3 regions of the Paenibacillus sp. FSL R7-0331 genome follow, and region 2 is predicted to be linked to each of the others. Evidence: riboswitches for the same ligand, from Rfam matches in the RefSeq annotation. Region 2 holds a riboswitch; each other region holds the start of a gene.
What was found. Region 2 has a riboswitch for thiamine pyrophosphate ahead of R70331_RS09930 (thiamine phosphate synthase). Riboswitches for the same ligand answer to the same signal wherever they lie in the genome.
Positions count from the first base shown of each region.

Region 1 (5,551 bases), 700 kb from region 2:
CACATCCGCCGCCGATTCCCTGCAGCACCCGGAAGGCAATCAGCCACTCGGCACTGTTAGGCGTTGCGCACAGAATGGACCCTATAGTGAACACGACAACCGCAGTCAGGAAGACCGTCTTGGCCCCAAACCGGTCTGACAGCCAGCCGGACAACGGAATAACCGAGGCCTGTGCCAGCATATAGCCGGTTACAATCCACTGCAATGTCGTTAAATCGGTATGAAAATCCTCCACCAGAGTGGACAGCGCCACATTCATTGCCGTGCTGTCGAGCACGACCATAAATACACCCAGAATGATTGCCAGTAGCGGCACCAGTATGGCCGACAGACGAAAATCAGCCTCTTCCTTCATTACACCCTCCATAATTCTTATCCCCCTGTACCTGTACGGGGTGCAGGCTTCATTGACCGCAGTCCCGTTCTCTGGATATAATATCTATGATGCGGACAGTTGTCCGTAAGTTCATTAACAGTCTACGGACAATTGTCCGCTGTGTCAAATATATCTTATTCCGCTGCGTTCTAACCTCTTTTTAAAGAAAGGAAGGCTTATATCATTATGAATGCTAACGCTGCAGATCCATATAAAGAGCGTATTCTTGAGGCTGCCCGCGAGCTGTTTACAGCAAACGGACTGGAGGCGGTCAGTATGCACGCCATCGCCAAACGGGCCGGCATCGGCCAGGGCTCGCTGTACCGCAGATTCAAAGACAAGGGTGAAATCTGTTCCATGCTGCTTAGGGACAGCACAGAGACATTTTTGTCCGGCCTGGAGCATGAGCTTAAGCTCCCCGGAACTGAAAATAGTGCACTCGATCACCTGCACAGCAGTATAAGCCGGATTGTCAGCTTTATCGAACAGTTTGCCGAGCTCCTGCTGTTCATTAAGTCAGAGTTCACCGGCAAAAAGCAGCTTACCCAGTTTGAGCATCCTTTTTTCCGCAGGCTGAACGGATTTCTGGCCGAGCTGTTAAAGCGCGCCGCCTCTGCCGGTGAGATCAGTGCGGTTGATCCTCAGTTCACGGCCACAGCGCTGATTGCTGTGCTCAGCCCGGATCTTTATCTGTATCAGCAGAAGCAGCACAGCTCTTCGAAGGAGCAGATTACTGAAGGGATTCTGGCTTTGTTCGTGGCCGGAATCCGGAAGAATCTATAACCCTCCCTTTACAAACCTCCAAGTTATGGTATATTAATTAGCAATTACGAATTGCATATCGACCTGTTATTTCACTAGGGGAGTCGGCCGACTGAGACGGAGCTTAAGCTCCGGACCCTTGGAACCTGATCTGGATTATACCAGCGGAGGGAAGTGGAGCAGAAATGAACAGAACGGCTGCTATCAGGCCGGCTCAACTGTATCTTTCAGACCCCATTATTTCCTCCGGAAATAGTGGGGTCTTTTTGCGTGTAATGTCTTTTGTATGACTAGGAGGTCTGCCTGCTCTCATGTTATCTGTTTCTAATTTATCTTACTCCTATACAGCTGATCAGCCGCCGGTATTCGCAGAGCTGTCAATGAAAATCCGGCGCGGAGAATTCATTTCGGTTGCTGGTGCCAGCGGCTGCGGCAAAAGTACTCTCTTTAAAATTATTGCCGGACTGCTTGAGCCTTCCGGCGGAGCCGTCAGCTTGGCCGGCGAGCCCTCCCTCAAAGCTGCTTCACGGCTTGGCAGGGTTGGTTATATGCCCCAGCAGGATCTGCTGCTGCCATGGAGGACGGTCCAAGGCAACTGCCTGCTGCCCTGGGAGCTTAAGCAATCCGGTACCAAAGCAGACGCCGTGCAGCAGATTCGCAGCCTGCTGCACAGCCTCGGCCTGTCCGGTACGGAGGCTGCCTATCCCCATGAGCTGTCCGGCGGCATGCGCCAGCGGGCTGCACTGGCCCGGACCCTGTCCTCCGGCTCTGAACTGCTTTTGCTGGATGAGCCCTTTGGTGCCCTGGATGCATTGACCAAGCGCGGGCTGCAGCAATGGCTGCTGGAGCTGTGGTCCGGACTTGAGCGGACCGTATTGTTCATCACCCATGACCTGGAGGAAGCGCTGCTGCTTAGTGACCGGATCTATCTGATGCACAGCGGCGGCGGGCTGGAGGAAATGGCAGTCCGGCTGCCGCGGCCAAGAAGCGGGCAGATGATCTATCAGCCGCAGTTCATTGCCCTGCGGATGGAGCTGGAGCGGAGGCTGCATGGGAACTGTGCATATTAAGCGGCTGCTTACCGCCTACACCCCTTCAGTCCTGCTGGTACTGGTCCTGTTGGCCGGCTGGGAGGCAGGCGTTCGTTACGGCCGCGTGCCTGCCTTTATCCTTCCTGCACCATCCTCTGTATGGAATGCAGTGATAGCGCAGCGTGAGCTGCTGTTCGGCCTCCATCTGCCGGCAACGCTGGAGGAAATCCTGCTCGGCTTCGCCCTATCTATAAGCTGCGGTACGCTGCTGGGGATCGGCATGCATCTGCTTCCAGCCCTGGCCAAGGCTGTCTATCCCCTGCTGATTGTCAGCCAGACCATTCCCCTGATTGCCCTATCCCCGGTTTTTATAATGTGGTTCGGCTATACGCTCGGGGGCAAAGTAGCCGTTGTTTTTCTCACAGCCTTTTTTCCGGTCGTTGTAGGTACTTATGACGGTCTGTTTAAGAGCGGCGGGCAATACAGGGAGCTGCTTCTGACACTTGGAGCCAGCCGCTGGCAGCTGCTTCTCAAGACGCAAATTCCGCTGGCGCTCCCCGCTTATTTCTCTGGACTGAAACTGTCTGTCGTCTACTGTGTTATTGGCGCAACAATCGGCGAATGGCTTGGAGGCAGCCGGGGACTGGGCTATTACAGCCGCCGCATGGCCGGCAATCTGCACAGTGCAGAGCTGTTCGCCGCTGTGGGCCTGCTGTCTGTCCTGGGGATTCTGCTGTTTCTCTGTGTCTGTGCTGCTGAAATCATTATTCTGAAGAAAAGAGGACTACGAAGATGAACACAATACGCAATTATTCCAGATTATCACCAAAACACCAGCGTAATACCTATCTGCTCATGCTGCTTATCAGCCTGCTTGCTGTTGCCAGCGGCTGCAGCGGGGCAGCTGATAGTAGTACAGGTGAAGCAAAAACGGCAGCTTCCGGCATTGACAACGACCAGCCGCACAAGCTGACAGTCATGCTTGACTGGTATCCTAACGCGGTGCACTCTTTTCTGTATGCCGCACAGGAGAAGGGGTATTTCGCGGATGAAGGGCTGGAGGTTGAGCTGCAGATGCCTGCTGACAGCAATGATGCCCTGAAGCTTGCTGCCGCAGGCAAGGCAGATCTGGCGCTCAGCTATCAGCCCCAGGTCCTGATGGCCCGGTCAGCGCAGATTCCGGTCGTTTCGATTGCTGCACTCGTCCAGCATCCGCTTAATCATCTGCTTGTCCCGGCAGACAGCGGGATTCTGAGTCCAAAGGATCTGACCGGTAAAACCGCCGGCTATTCCTCTATCCCGCTCTATGAAGCGATGCTCAAGACTATGGTGGAGCATGACGGCGGCGATCCGCAGTCCCTGACTTTGATAGATGTCGGGTTTGACCTGATTCCGGCCATATCAACCGGCCGGGTCGATGCCATTATCGGCGGGTTCATTAATCATGAGCAGCTGATTCTGGCCAAGGAGCAGCATCCTGTTACTTCCATTGATCCCACAGCGTTCGGTGTACCCGACTACTATGAGCTGGTGCTGGTAACCGGGGAGCAGAGCCTAGAGAACTCCAAAGAGTATTACATTAGATTCATGAACGCCGCCCGTAAAGGACAGCAGTTCGTGCAGGAGCACCCTGAGGAGGCTCTGCAGATTCTGCTGGACCATGAGGACAGCACCGCCCCGCTCGACCCGCAGATCGAGGAGCAGAGCCTTGATATTCTGCTGCCGCTGATGGATGCCGGAGACCAGCCCTTCGGGCACCAGACTCCGGAATCGTGGAGCCGGGTGGCGGACTGGCTGTCCGGGAACGGGCTGCTGTCAGGTGAAACGAACAGTGATGAGGCTTTTGTGAATTTGTAATCTGTAAGGCAAGCTGCGGTTGTGATGGAGTCAGCTCCAATTATGGCGGAGTCTAAACGGGGGTATCCATTATGCGGGAGAAGAACTGTGGCGGTAATCATACCAGTGCCCGGAACGGTGGCCGCCCTTCCATAGAATATCGGGCATAGCTGCGCTATTCGCCCAATTAATCTAATCTCCACTCACGCCCCCTGCTGTTTAACTTTTAGCTGCACTTTGTACACTTATATCCGGGCAAATTCACTATTTTTTAGATATAACTGCACTTCGTACACTTAAAATCATGGATTTTCACGATTTTCCTTCATTTCTCTATTTTTAGCTGCACAGAGTGCAGTTATTGCAGCCGAACGGGCTCCATCTAAACTTTTAACTGCACAGAATACAACTATGTAAAACATCAGCTTTCTGGAATGAGCCTAAACTTTCAATAACAATCATTAGGAGGAATCATCATGTCCTACTTAGCCAAAGTGCGCGAGCTCAATCCTCTCGTTCACAATATTACGAATATCGTTGTTGCCAACTTTTCTGCTAACGGGCTGCTGGCGCTCGGTGCCTCCCCTTTTATGGCAGATGCGCGTGAAGAGGTAGAGGATGTAGCCGCCATGTCTGGTGCAGTAGTGCTGAATATCGGCACTTTAAATGAACAGGCTATTGCCTCCATGATTCTCGCCGGACAATCAGCCAACAAGCACAGTATTCCGCTGGTGCTTGACCCGGTGGGAGCCGGGGCGACTGCTTACCGCAGCGAAGTCACGCAAAAGCTGGTACAGGCCATGCAGCTTACCGCACTGCGCGGTAATGTCGCTGAAGTAGCCAACGTGGCAGGCGAGCACTGGGCCAGCAAAGGGGTAGATGCCGGTGCAGGCGACGGTGATGTTATTGCACTGGCCAACAAAGCCGCCGGCAAGCTCGGCTGTGTGGTCATCATTACGGGCCGGGAAGATGTCATTACTGACGGCAGCCGCACCTTTGTCGTAAGTAACGGCCATTCTATTCTGACCAAGGTTACCGGTACCGGCTGCCTGCTGAGCGCCGTTGTCGGCGCATTTCTGGCTGCCAGTGAAGGAAACTGGCTGGAGGCGGCCGCTGAAGCCCTCTCCTTCTACGGTGTCGCAGCAGAAATTGCCGCAGAGCAGACTGAAGGCCAGGGGACGGGAGCCTTCCAGATTGCGTTCCTGAACCAGCTGTCAGCAGTTACACCGGAGCTGTACAGACAGAGAGCACGGATAGAACGGTTCAACCCATAATTAATCTGCAGCAAAGGAGCACACCTCATGACCCATACTTTTAAAGCCCTCACCATTGCCGGCTCTGACAGCGGCGGCGGTGCCGGAATTCAGGCTGACCTCAAAACCTTCCAGGAGCTGGGTGTCTACGGCATGTCCGCATTAACAGCCGTAACCGCACAAAATTCGCTTGGCGTTCAGGCCGTTTATCCGCTCACCGGGGAGGCGGTAGCAGCCCAGCTTGACTCTGTCGGCACAGATTTGCCTCCGGATGCAGTGAAAACCGGCATGCT
Region 1 covers NZ_CP009284.1:3,138,155-3,143,705, reverse strand. The annotation lists gene R70331_RS13060 (DHA2 family efflux MFS transporter permease subunit) at 1-367, opposite strand, end outside; gene R70331_RS13055 (TetR/AcrR family transcriptional regulator) at 563-1,159, shown strand; TPP riboswitch at 1,226-1,328, shown strand; gene R70331_RS13050 (ABC transporter ATP-binding protein) at 1,450-2,208, shown strand; gene R70331_RS13045 (ABC transporter permease) at 2,189-2,965, shown strand; gene R70331_RS13040 (ABC transporter substrate-binding protein) at 2,962-4,026, shown strand; gene thiM (hydroxyethylthiazole kinase) at 4,482-5,279, shown strand; gene thiD (bifunctional hydroxymethylpyrimidine kinase/phosphomethylpyrimidine kinase) at 5,307-5,551, shown strand, end outside.
Region 1: another riboswitch for thiamine pyrophosphate. It lies ahead of R70331_RS13050 (ABC transporter ATP-binding protein); the one in region 2 lies ahead of R70331_RS09930 (thiamine phosphate synthase).

Region 2 (5,551 bases):
CCGGTCTCCGCCGATGCCGACACCGATGAAGCCGGCGCTGCAGCCTTGCCCCTGGGCCTGATACACGGCATGAAGGATGCATTTGCGGATGCCATCCAGATCACGGCCCGCCTTGCCCAGCCCCTCAAGCTCAGCCGGAAGGCTGTACTGGATGTTTTTATTCTCACAGCCGCCGCCTTTAAGGATAAGCCTTACGTCTATATTCTCTTCTTCCCACTGTTCAAAATGAATGACCGGTGTACCTGCGCCAAGGTTATCCCCGCTGTTCTCGCCGGTCAGCGAATCAACTGAATTCGGCCGCAGCTTCCCGTTCTTTGTAGCCCGGATGACCGCACTATGGATATCTTTTTTCATCTCAATCTGATTGACGCCTACAGGCGTATGAATAATAAAAGTCGGCATCCCCGTATCCTGGCAGATGGGCGATACCTGAAGCTCGGCCATGCCGATATTCTTGGCAATTGTCGTCAAGGCCAGGCCCGAACGGGTGGCACGGTCTTCCAGTGCACGTCCCTTGGCAACAGCCCTGCGCACATCACCCGGCAAATTTGTGGAGGTCTCAACAATCAGATTATACATGCTCTCTTCGAAATTCTGCATCTTCATTCCGGCTCCTCTCATCCATAGCAGGTTGTCTTACGTCTGATACAATTAGTATTATCATATCACACTCTGACAGGCATGAAAGGGTTTACTTCAAAATTGAACTACCCTATTCCGGGGCAATTCTACCGTGTTCAGTATAATTCGGCTTCAAGCATATCCCAGTCCTTAAAAACCGGCTGCAGGCTGCCCGCTTTAAGCATTTCGGAGATCTCCCGCACACTGCGCCCGTCCGAGATTTCAAACTGCGGCGTACCGCCCTGCTGCGTATGTCCTCCAACTTCCGTGGATACCCCGGCAGACATTTTGGTTACCCCCAGATGGATAAGGCGGTCTCTTAAAGCAGACGGTTCTCGCGTGGACAGAGTGATACCCGACCGGGGAAGAAACAGGCGGTAAGCCAGAATAATCTGCACCAGAGACCGGTCGGATACGGTGTGCTCCGGATTGTATTCTCCCAAAAAAGGGCGAAAACGCGGAGCAGACAAGCCGATTTCACATTCCGGGTATTTGTCCTGCAGGTATCTCGCGTGCATGGCCGTAAGGAATGCCTCCTGCCGCCAGTCATGCATCCCCAGCAGCGCCCCGATATTTACCGTCCTGAATCCTGCCCGGCAGCCCCGCTCAGGTGCATCCAGCCGGTTGCGGTAGATTCTCTTGGGTCCCTTAACATGCAGCTTGCGGTAGGTCTCCTCATGATAAACCTCCTGATACAAGGTTAACCCGTCTACACCGGCCTCCTTAAGCTCCTTATACTCGTCCTCAGATAAGGGGTTCACTTCAATGCTGACAGAAGAGAAAAATTCCTTGAGTATCATCACACATTCCTTGAGATAAGAGACCGGGCTTTCCGTCCGCGATTCTCCTGTCAGGATTAGAATGTGCCTGATTCCAGTAGCCGCTATTGCCTCTGCTTCCTTCCTTACTTCCGCAGGACTGAGTTTTTTTCTCGGAAAATCATAAATAGAGCTGAAGCTGCAGTACGTGCAGTGATTTATGCAGAAATCTGCAAGGTACATCGGTGTAAAGAGCTGCATGACATGCCCAAAATGCGAACGAGTCAGGCTTCTGGCCTTCAAGGCCATCTCTTCCAGACAGTCTGCTGCTGCAGGAGACAGCAGAACCTGCAGATCATGCTCATCCAGCTGCTCTTTGCAGAGCGAACGCTTCACATCGTCCTTTGTATACTGCCCCCATAAGCCTGTATTCACCTGATGGCCAAGAGCGTGTACGTTCTCATAAAACCCCATGGTATTCCTCCTTTTCGCCGGTCCCTGTCACTATCACTATCAGCCGAGAAAACCCGTTAATGGCGATGACGCCGATGCGGTCTCCTCTACGGGACCCAGTCCCGCCAGGTAGGCCTTGCGGCCTGCAGCTACGGCATCGCGGAATGCCGAGGCCATGAGCAGCGGGTTACTCGCGGTGGCAATCGCCGTATTCAGCAGCACAGCAGCAGCGCCCAGCTCCATCGCTTCCGCCGCTTCAGACGGCCTGCCGATACCGGCATCTACAATGACAGGAAGATCGACCTCCGTTATCAGAATACGCAGCAGCTCCCGGGTTCTTAGCCCGCGGTTAGTACCTATAGGCGATCCAAGCGGCATAACTGCTGCGGCTCCCGCTTTTTTCATAAGGAGGGCAGCGGATAAATCCGGGCTCATATACGGAAGCACCACAAAGCCCTCAGCAGCCAGAATTTCCGTGGCACGGATCGTTTCCGCATTATCGGGCAGCAGATATTTCTGGTCATTGATGACTTCAATTTTCACCCAGTTGCCCAGACCTGTTGCCTTAGCCAATCTGGCAATCCGGACAGCCTCTTCTGCAGTGCGTGCACCGGAGGTATTGGGAAGCAGAGTCATGCTGCTTGGGATATGGCTGATGATATTATCATTGCTGTCCGGGTCTACACGACGGAGGGCAACCGTTATAACCTGAGAGCCCGAAGCCTCCACTACCTCCGGAATAAGGCTATTGCGGCTGTATTTGCCGGTTCCGATAAACAGTCTGCTCGATAAAGACTGGCCTCCGATGACTAAAGAATCTGACATATGAATTCCCTCCTGCATTTATTAATTACGGTGAACAAGGAGCGGGCCTTAATCAGCCTCCCCCCACAAAATGTACGATCTCAATCCGGTCTCCTTCGCCCAGCAGGATAGTATCGTATTCCTCTTTGGCAACAATTTCACCGTTCAGCTCCACAATAACCATTCTCTTGTTCCAAGCAGGCAGTTTAAGCAAATCAGCTACTGTCCGGCAGCTCTCTTTGTACGTTTCGGCTTTGCCGTTGACTATCAGATTCATGCTTTCTCACCTCCTTCGGGGGCCGCCTCCATCACTGCGTTCCTGTAGGCCCGCGCAGCAGAGAGCGGGTCCGCCGCACCGCATATACCGGACATCACCGCTATTCCTGCCGCACCTGTCTGCAGCACATGCGGCGCATTATGCGGCGTAATTCCTCCCAATGCAATAACCGGAGTCCTGGCGGCAAGCACAGCCTCCTTCAGCTGAGTCAATCCGCGTTCCTTCAGGCCGGGCTTGCTGGTTGAAGGATACACATGTCCAAAAAGGCAATAGTCTGCCCCCTGGCTGGCTGCATCTATACTCTCCGAAGCGGAATGCACCGAGGAACCAAGCCGCAGGGAACAGCCCGCTGCCAGCCGCGCAGCAGCAGCAGGCAGGCTGTTCCCGGCCAGCTGGACACCCGCTGCTCCCACAGCCATTGCTACGTCAAGCCGGTCATTGATGATCAATTTGCAGGCCGGTACACCGGCATTCAGCAGAATTAATGCCAGATGATACAGCTCCTGCGCCGATAGCTTCTTTTCGCGTAAATGAATATAGTCTACCTGCGGATGAACAGCAGCTGCGAGTACAACGAACTCCTCTGCAGCAAGCTTTCCGTCCGAAAGCAGATGAATTTCTGCCAGCCTGTCCACCTCCCTTTTCGTGTCTCGTCTGCACAAAAAGACGCAAAAAAACCGCCTCCAGGCGGGAGGCGGTTAAACAGTATACAGAAAATAACAGCCGGATTTCCGGACCGTTGGCGCTGCAATACAATGCTCATCCACTTCCCTACGCTGGTATAAACCAGATCAGGTTCAAAGGGTCCGAACCAAATGTTCGTCTCAGCCTTGCGGCACCCCTAGTGACAAAATCATATTCTGTTGCTGACTTCGTATATAGTAACACTATTTTGCATGAAAAATCTAGGTTAAACGGCATAAAATTCCGAAGGTCAGCCGTTAATAATCTCTCCGCCGTTTACATGAATAACCTGGCCGCTGACATAGGATGAATCACTGGAAGCCAGATAGACATAGGCTGGTGCCAGCTCCTCCGGCTGTCCCGGACGCTGCATCGGCTGCGTGCCCCCGAACTCGCTGACTTTTTTCGCATCAAAGGTAGATGGGATCAGCGGGGTCCAGATCGGCCCGGGAGCCACAGCATTAACCCGGATGCCTTTGTCCGCCAGATTCATCGACAGGGAGCGGGTGAAGCTGAGAATAGCCCCTTTGGTGGAAGAATAGTCAAGCAGCTGCGGATTACCGCGGTAGGCTGTAATCGAAGTCGTATTAATGATCGTCGAGCCTTTTTTCAGATGCGGCATGGCTGCTTTGGTCAGATAGAACATTGAGAATATATTAGTACGGAATGTCCGCTCCAGCTGTTCAGAGGTAATGTCCTCAATCTTGTCCTGAGGATGCTGCTCGGCAGCATTATTAATCAGAATATCCAGCTTGCCGAGTCCTTCGACCGTCTTGTTGATCAGGTCCTGGCAGAAGGCTTCTACACCGATGTCACCGGCAATCAGGATACATTTACGGCCCTCCTGCTCGACCTGGCGCTTGGTTTCCTCGGCGTCACTGTGCTCATTCAGGTAGGAAATAACGACATCAGCGCCCTCTTTGGCAAAATGCACGGCAACCGCACGTCCGATTCCGCTGTCCCCTCCGGTAATAAGTGCTGCCTTGCCAAGCAGCTTGCCGGCTGCTTTATATTCTGAGGTCTCAAATTCCGGCAGCGGATTCATCTCACTCTCAATTCCGGGCTGCTGGTTCTGCACCTGCGGAGGCAGGGTTTTCTTGGCTTTCTCTTGTTCTGGCATGATCCATTCTCCTTTCGCTTTTGCACTTCTCGAAGTCATTCATCGTTTTAGGATGGCTAAGGATTGCTGGTTTATGCGCTGATCTCAGGCACTTTAGGCTCACGCTATGTTACTTACCACAGTTAAAAGGCGGCCAAACAAAAAAATCAGTCGTTGCCGGCGTAAAGTGCGGATATAATGTATCAGGATGAAGAGGAGCTGGAATGAAGGAGGCAGAACAGTATGACCAGAAATTCACGGAGCATTATCGTTGCCGTCAAAGGAATCATTGTGTTTCAGGGCCGGATTCTGATAGTCCGGAGAGCCGCAGCAGATGTAGTCGGAGCCGGAAGCTGGGAATGTCCGGGAGGAAAAATCGATTTCGGAGAAGGACTGGAAGACGCACTGGAACGGGAGATCGCCGAAGAGACCGGACTCAGCGTTACGGTTGGAGCGGTTGCGTATGCCGCTTCTTTTTTGACTGATCCCGGCAGACAGGTCATTATTATTACTTATCACTGCCAAAGCGAAAATAATATCGTCCTTCTCTCCGAGGAGCATGCTGACTACCAATGGTGTACACGGAGCCAGCTTCAGCAGCTGCTGCCTCCGGGAATCCTCGCTGAATTCGAGCGGAGCGGTGTTTTTGCTATGGAGGAGCTGTTGTAGCGCGGTAAAGTTTATATGGCAAAAAGACCGCGCCTTTGAGGGCAGCGGTCTTTGATGTGCAGATAGAGACTTTCTTTCCTAACCAAGCTTTAATTTGTCTATTGCTGTTTTTAGTGCAATGATTTTGTCCGTGTTTGCTTTGCTGACCAGCTCTTTCTGAGCTTCAGTCAGGTTGGAATATCTCCG
Region 2 covers NZ_CP009284.1:2,433,604-2,439,154, reverse strand. The annotation lists gene R70331_RS09950 (fumarate hydratase) at 1-600, opposite strand, end outside; gene thiH (2-iminoacetate synthase ThiH) at 738-1,853, opposite strand; gene R70331_RS09940 (thiazole synthase) at 1,893-2,657, opposite strand; gene thiS (sulfur carrier protein ThiS) at 2,710-2,913, opposite strand; gene R70331_RS09930 (thiamine phosphate synthase) at 2,910-3,548, opposite strand; TPP riboswitch at 3,665-3,766, opposite strand; gene R70331_RS09925 (SDR family oxidoreductase) at 3,848-4,717, opposite strand; gene R70331_RS09920 (NUDIX hydrolase) at 4,940-5,365, shown strand; gene R70331_RS09915 (S-layer homology domain-containing protein) at 5,444-5,551, opposite strand, start outside.

Region 3 (5,551 bases), 2.0 Mb from region 2:
AGCGGATATATTCGGATAAGGTCACGCCTACTTCCTTTTGAAAAATCCGGTGATAATGATATTTGGAAAATCCGATAAACTGCGCGATACGTTCCAGCGGAAGTTCTTCATGCAGGCTGGTCTCGATGTATTCGATTGTCTTTTGGATCATAGCAGTGTAACTCAGTGTCTCACCCCCTCTGTGTAAAAGATTATCAGAATCCGGCCGCGCGTTTTTGATATTTATTGCTTTCTTTCTTTGATAGTGAGAACAGTCTGCTCGGCTGATAGCCCAAAAAAGCCCCGCTGTCCTGCTGGGGCAGGTGGCGGGGCTTGGGGTATACAAGCGTGTATTGTCGCAGCGGTGCAGCCGGATCGCTGTCCTTCTGCTATGTCCTGCTCTTTGCCTGCTCCTCGCGCATCCACTGTGACAGCTGGCGTTTGAGCTGCAGGAACTCCGGTGTGTCGGTGATTTCATCACGGCGCGGCCGGGGAAAAGGCACGTCTACCGTGTGGAGGATGGAGCCGGGACGGCCGGAGAAGACGTAGATCCGGCTCGACAGCAGCAGCGCCTCCTCAATGTTGTGGGTGATGAACAGCACGGAGCGGCGGTTCTCCTCCCACAGCTCCAGCAGCCAGCGCTGCATGTCACTGCGCGTCAGCGCATCCAGCGCGCTGAACGGCTCATCCAGCAGCATCAGCTCCTGCGGCGCCAGCAGGGCGCGCAGGAAGGCGGCCCGCTGCTGCATGCCGCCGGACAGCATGTGCGGATAAGCACGCTCGAAGCCGCCCAGCCCGACCTTGTCCAGCCAGCGGCGGGCGTTCTCCCGTGCGGCGGCCTGCGGCTCGCCCTTCAGCTCGCCGGCGAGCAGGACGTTGTCCAGGGTGCTGCGCCATGGGAACAGCGCAGGCTGCTGCGGCATATAGCTAATCTCGCCGCGCTGCCCGGTCACGGCGCTGCCGTTCATGCGGACTGTTCCGGTATCCGGCGTCTCAAGGCCGCCGATGATATGGAACAGGGTGCTTTTGCCGCAGCCGGACGGGCCGAGGATCGAGACGAACTCCTGCGGCTCGACCGTCAGGGACACTTCGTTCAGTACGCGGGTCTCCTTGCGGCCGCGTCTGAACGTTTTGGAGACGCCGCGGACCTCGAGCGCCGGCGGCAGGCCCTGTGCAGCTGCGCCGGGTGCTGTACCGGCGGTATTTAATGCCGGTGCCGAGGAGGCGGCGGTTGCCGGTGCTAAAGAGCTCGTGGCGATTTCAGTTGCTAGCGCCGACGAGGTAGTGGTTGCCGGTGCTAAAGAGCTCGTGGCGTTTACAGTAGCTGGCGCCGAGGAGGCAGCGGTTTCCCGTACTGTCGGGCCGGCAGCATCCGTCGCCCCCGTGCCCCGGGGGAGCGGTTTCCCGGGAGATGCTCCTTTATGTGATGAGTGAGGCATGTAGAAATCCCTCCTTCCTGGGGTGGAGTCCGCATACAGCGGCGGTGTAGCCTATATTTATGGATAACCAAGGATTAACTTAATAGCTAGTGGGAAAAAGTCCACCTAATCGTACAATATTCGTCTAACATCGGCAATTAGGTGGAAAAAGGCAGCTTGATCTCGCCCGAAATGCTGCTGTTAGGCCGAAAGGGTATAATTAGCCGGCAAAAATCCAACTAAACCCGCCCCAGGCCCTGACCGAAGCAAATTAACAGGCGAAAATCCACCTAATTCTGCCGAAGACCAGCCGCAACTGTCCTCATTCCGATTCCCGCGGCTTCCAGCGCACCAGCCACCGCTCGATTATAGCGATGATTGCGAACAGCACCAGACTCAGTAATACGATAATAGTGATAGCGACAAAGAGATTAGCTGTACGGTAGGCTGACTTTTGGAGCAGCATGTAGTAGCCCAGTCCTTTGTCCGCGCCGATCCATTCCGCGACAATTACGCCCATTACGGCATAGGTGGCGGAGATTTTCAGGCCGGAGAACAGGGCGGGCAGGGAGCCGGGCAGCTCCAGCTTGGTGAAGATCTGCCACTTGCTTGCACCGGCCATCTTCATATAATTCATCATCGTCCGGTCACTCTGCGCAAGGCCGCCCATGGCAGCAACGGCGACAGGGAAGAAGCAGACGAGTATGATCAGCATAATCTTCGGCAGCAGGTCAAAGCCGAACCAGATAACAAGCAGCGGTGCGAGCGCAATGGAGGGCACATTCTGGCTGAGGATCAGCAGCGGATAGATGGCCCGTTTCAGCCAGGGCACCAGATGCAGCAGCAGCGCTACGATCAGTCCGACCCCTGCGCCGATCGGAAAGCCGATCAGGGTCAGGCGCAGCGTCGCGGCCGTGTGCGACCAGAGACTGGCGGCATTATCTGCGGAAGCACGGGCGACCGCGCCCGGACCCGGCAGAAAAAACGGATCGATGGTAAATAACGATACCGCAGCCTGCCAGATCCCCAGAAACAATATGACCGCCACTAAGGGCGGCCATATTTGCCTGAAGGCTGATCTCACCGGTATTTCTCCGTCAGCTTGTCCATGCTGATGCCATTCGGGTTATGGGCGATTTTAATCTGGGAGATGATGCTTGGGCTGCCTGCAGCTACGAGCGCTTCGTGCATCTGACGGACCACCTCGAGCAGCTCGGTAATTTCACCCTCCATCGTTGTTTCCAGCGGATTTACCTGATGCTTCACGCCGGATTTCTGAATGACTTCGATTGCTGTATCTACATAAGGGATGGAGTCCTCGCCGTTCGGTGTTTTAGGGATAACCTGAATGCTAAGCAGTGTGTTTGCCACAATAATCAATCCTCTCAATATAATGTATTGGATATCAGCCAGCTCTCAATATGAACTTACTCCGCCGGCAAAAACGCATTAGTGAACGTAGCCTCTACATCAAGCTGCTGGTCCAGCAGCTTCAGGCCATACATCCAGTCGGCGTAATTCTGCCAGATTTCAGCCTTCTGCTCACCCCAGCGGGCAGCGTCATCCTTGTACTTGGGACTGAGCCATTTCTGGCTGGCCTGGACAAGCTCCGGATCAAGATCCGGCACGGCCTTGATCAGAATATCGGCTGCCGCCTCCGGCTGGTCAATCGCGTACTGGTACCCTTTCGACGTCGCTTTGAGGAAGGCCTTCACCAGCTCAGGGCGCTCGGCAATTTCCTTCTCGCTGGTCGTCAGGATCGGCGTGTAGTAATCAAGCTGCGGCGCGTAATCCTTGAGATAGAGCATATCGAGCGGCTCGCCGCGCAGCTCGGCCTCAATCCCGGTCCAGGCGTAGAAGATCCAGGCGAAATCAATGTCGCGCTTCACAGCCGTGAAATAATCAGCTTCGCCGATATTCACCAGCTTGACCTTCTTCACGTCCCCGCCCTCAGGGTCCATGATGGCTTTCATGGCTGCTTCCTCAGCCGGCGAGCCCCAGCCGCCGTAGGTTTTGCCTTCAAAATCTTTAGGAGATGTTATGTTACGGTCCTTCGGTGCAGCGAATCCGGAAGTATTATGCTGAATGATGGCGGCAACGGATACTAGCGGCACGTTCTGCAGGCGGGCCAGCGTCAGTGCTTCCTGGGCGCTGATCCCGAAGGCCGCCTCGCCCGAAAGCACCATCGTATCGGCTCCGGCTGCGCCCGGCTGGACAATCTCTACATCAAGGCCTTCTTCCTCGTAATACCCCAGCTCCTTGGCCGCATACAGCCCGGTATGATTCGTGTTCGGCGTCCAATCCAGTGCGACCTTAATCTTGGTAAGCTCAGCCGGTACATCCGCAGCTGTTCCGGCAGAAGCTTCCGGAGAAGCGTTTCCCCCGGCTGTTTTCCCCCCGTTATCTCCGTTTGCCCCGTTGCTGCCGCATCCGGCAATGGCCAGAGCCAGCATGCAGGTCAGGCTGAGCATTAAGCTTTTTTTGACTCCCATTTCCCTTTATTCACTCCTTCCAGCAATCCCTAGTCTTCTCTTTTCTAAATCTGATATGCAAAAAAAGCGCCCCGATTCATCGGGACGCCAGTCAGTTGCGCAAGGCTGCAGGCTCCGGCCTCAGGGGGCCGGGAAGCAATTAAAGATTCCTACGCTGGCATTATCCAGATCAGGTATAAGGGTCAGTATCTTATGGGATACAATCTCAGCCGGCCAATTCCAGCACCCCTGGTTCTATGAAGTTATCGGGTATTGCTTATTCTACGCTGTATTATAGACGCACCGCCTGGGGTTGTCCAGTAGCAATCTCCCTATTCCTTGGAGTAATACCGCTTCCTGCGGCGGCTGCGGATGCTGCTCCGCAGCTCTTTCAGTGTCATGAAAATGCTGACTGAAATTCCTGTGAACGTGACGAACAGCGCGAGATATTCAAAAGGCGAGTATTCCAGCAGCTTGCTCCAGTCAATCGGAGCCTTCAAGTCCTCAATGACCTGGTTCATCCCGTAAATCCCGCTGACCACCGTAAATATAGTAAGGATCATGAGCAGCGTATCCCGGCGTTTAGCCTGGAATTTATCCTGATACTGGAACAGGTCGTCCAGGGTCATCTTCACTTCACCGAATAAGGCGTCATTGCCGTAGACCTTCCGCAGCTGGAAAAAAATCTCCCGGCCCTGCGACTGCGAAATCAGCTCGATAAAATAGAATTTGGCCGAAAACTTATTGATCAGAAAGATCAGATTCTCAATTTCATCATAGTCGCGGTCAATGCGCAGGCGGGAATGCAGATTGGACAGCTTCAGCAGCACGATTTTGTGAAAAAGGCTCAGCAGCAGCCCGTAGTAATACTCCCCGTACATCTGGTTAGCCAGCTGGACGGCAATCTCCGGCTTAGCCTTGCTCAGACAGCAAAAGGTCTGCTCATTGGTCATGTAACAGGTATCCGGACCCCAGCGGTTATAGGAATGCTCCCTGCAATAGTCTGCTATATAGTCCGGATTGCTGGCACTCATATAAGGCTGGCCGTTTTCGTCCAGACCATCCAGCTGGGAGGCGCGGAATTTCAGCTCCATTCCGATTTCTTCCTCCTCCCCGCGCTCCAAACCGTAAAATCCCTGTACCATCATCCGCTCATCAACAAAGAAGGGCAGGGTTTCGAAATAAGCGCCGTCCAGCTCTGACTGGTCCAAAAACGGCTTCAGGGTAGGCACCAGGTAATCAAATACAAAATCCTCGACCTCATCATAGGAGCTGTCACCGTAATGAACGGAGGTCCCCTTATCCTGCAGGTTGGCGTCCTCCAGCGTGCGGAACCGGTCTGCGAATTCCAGGGCCACACTGAAAGGCAGCGTATCCTCCTCAATGCGGACCCTTATGGTCACAAAGCCCAGCTGAAACGGGCAGAGGAACATATCGGTCGACAGCACCCGGAAGGCGATGGAGCGGCCGGGCATTTCCAGACTGCAGGGGAGGTCGTGTGCCTTGGAGAAGCGCCGGAAGGAGTCCTTATCCTTTTCCCGCGGAAACAGCACATGGGCTGCGAAGGGGAGGTAGCTGCGCTCCATTTTTTCATGTGACACGCAGTATCCTTCTCCGTAATAAGCATCCTCAAGCTCCTTGTTGTCCAGAAAAAAGCGTGTGAAGCCGTCCTGCTTAAGCTGC
Region 3 covers NZ_CP009284.1:390,900-396,450, forward strand. The annotation lists gene R70331_RS01700 (helix-turn-helix transcriptional regulator) at 1-166, opposite strand, end outside; gene R70331_RS01705 (ABC transporter ATP-binding protein) at 369-1,418, opposite strand; gene R70331_RS01710 (ABC transporter permease) at 1,720-2,481, opposite strand; gene R70331_RS01715 (thiamine-binding protein) at 2,478-2,768, opposite strand; gene R70331_RS01720 (ABC transporter substrate-binding protein) at 2,825-3,889, opposite strand; TPP riboswitch at 4,019-4,129, opposite strand; gene R70331_RS01725 (hypothetical protein) at 4,201-5,551, opposite strand, start outside.
Region 3: another riboswitch for thiamine pyrophosphate. It lies ahead of R70331_RS01720 (ABC transporter substrate-binding protein); the one in region 2 lies ahead of R70331_RS09930 (thiamine phosphate synthase).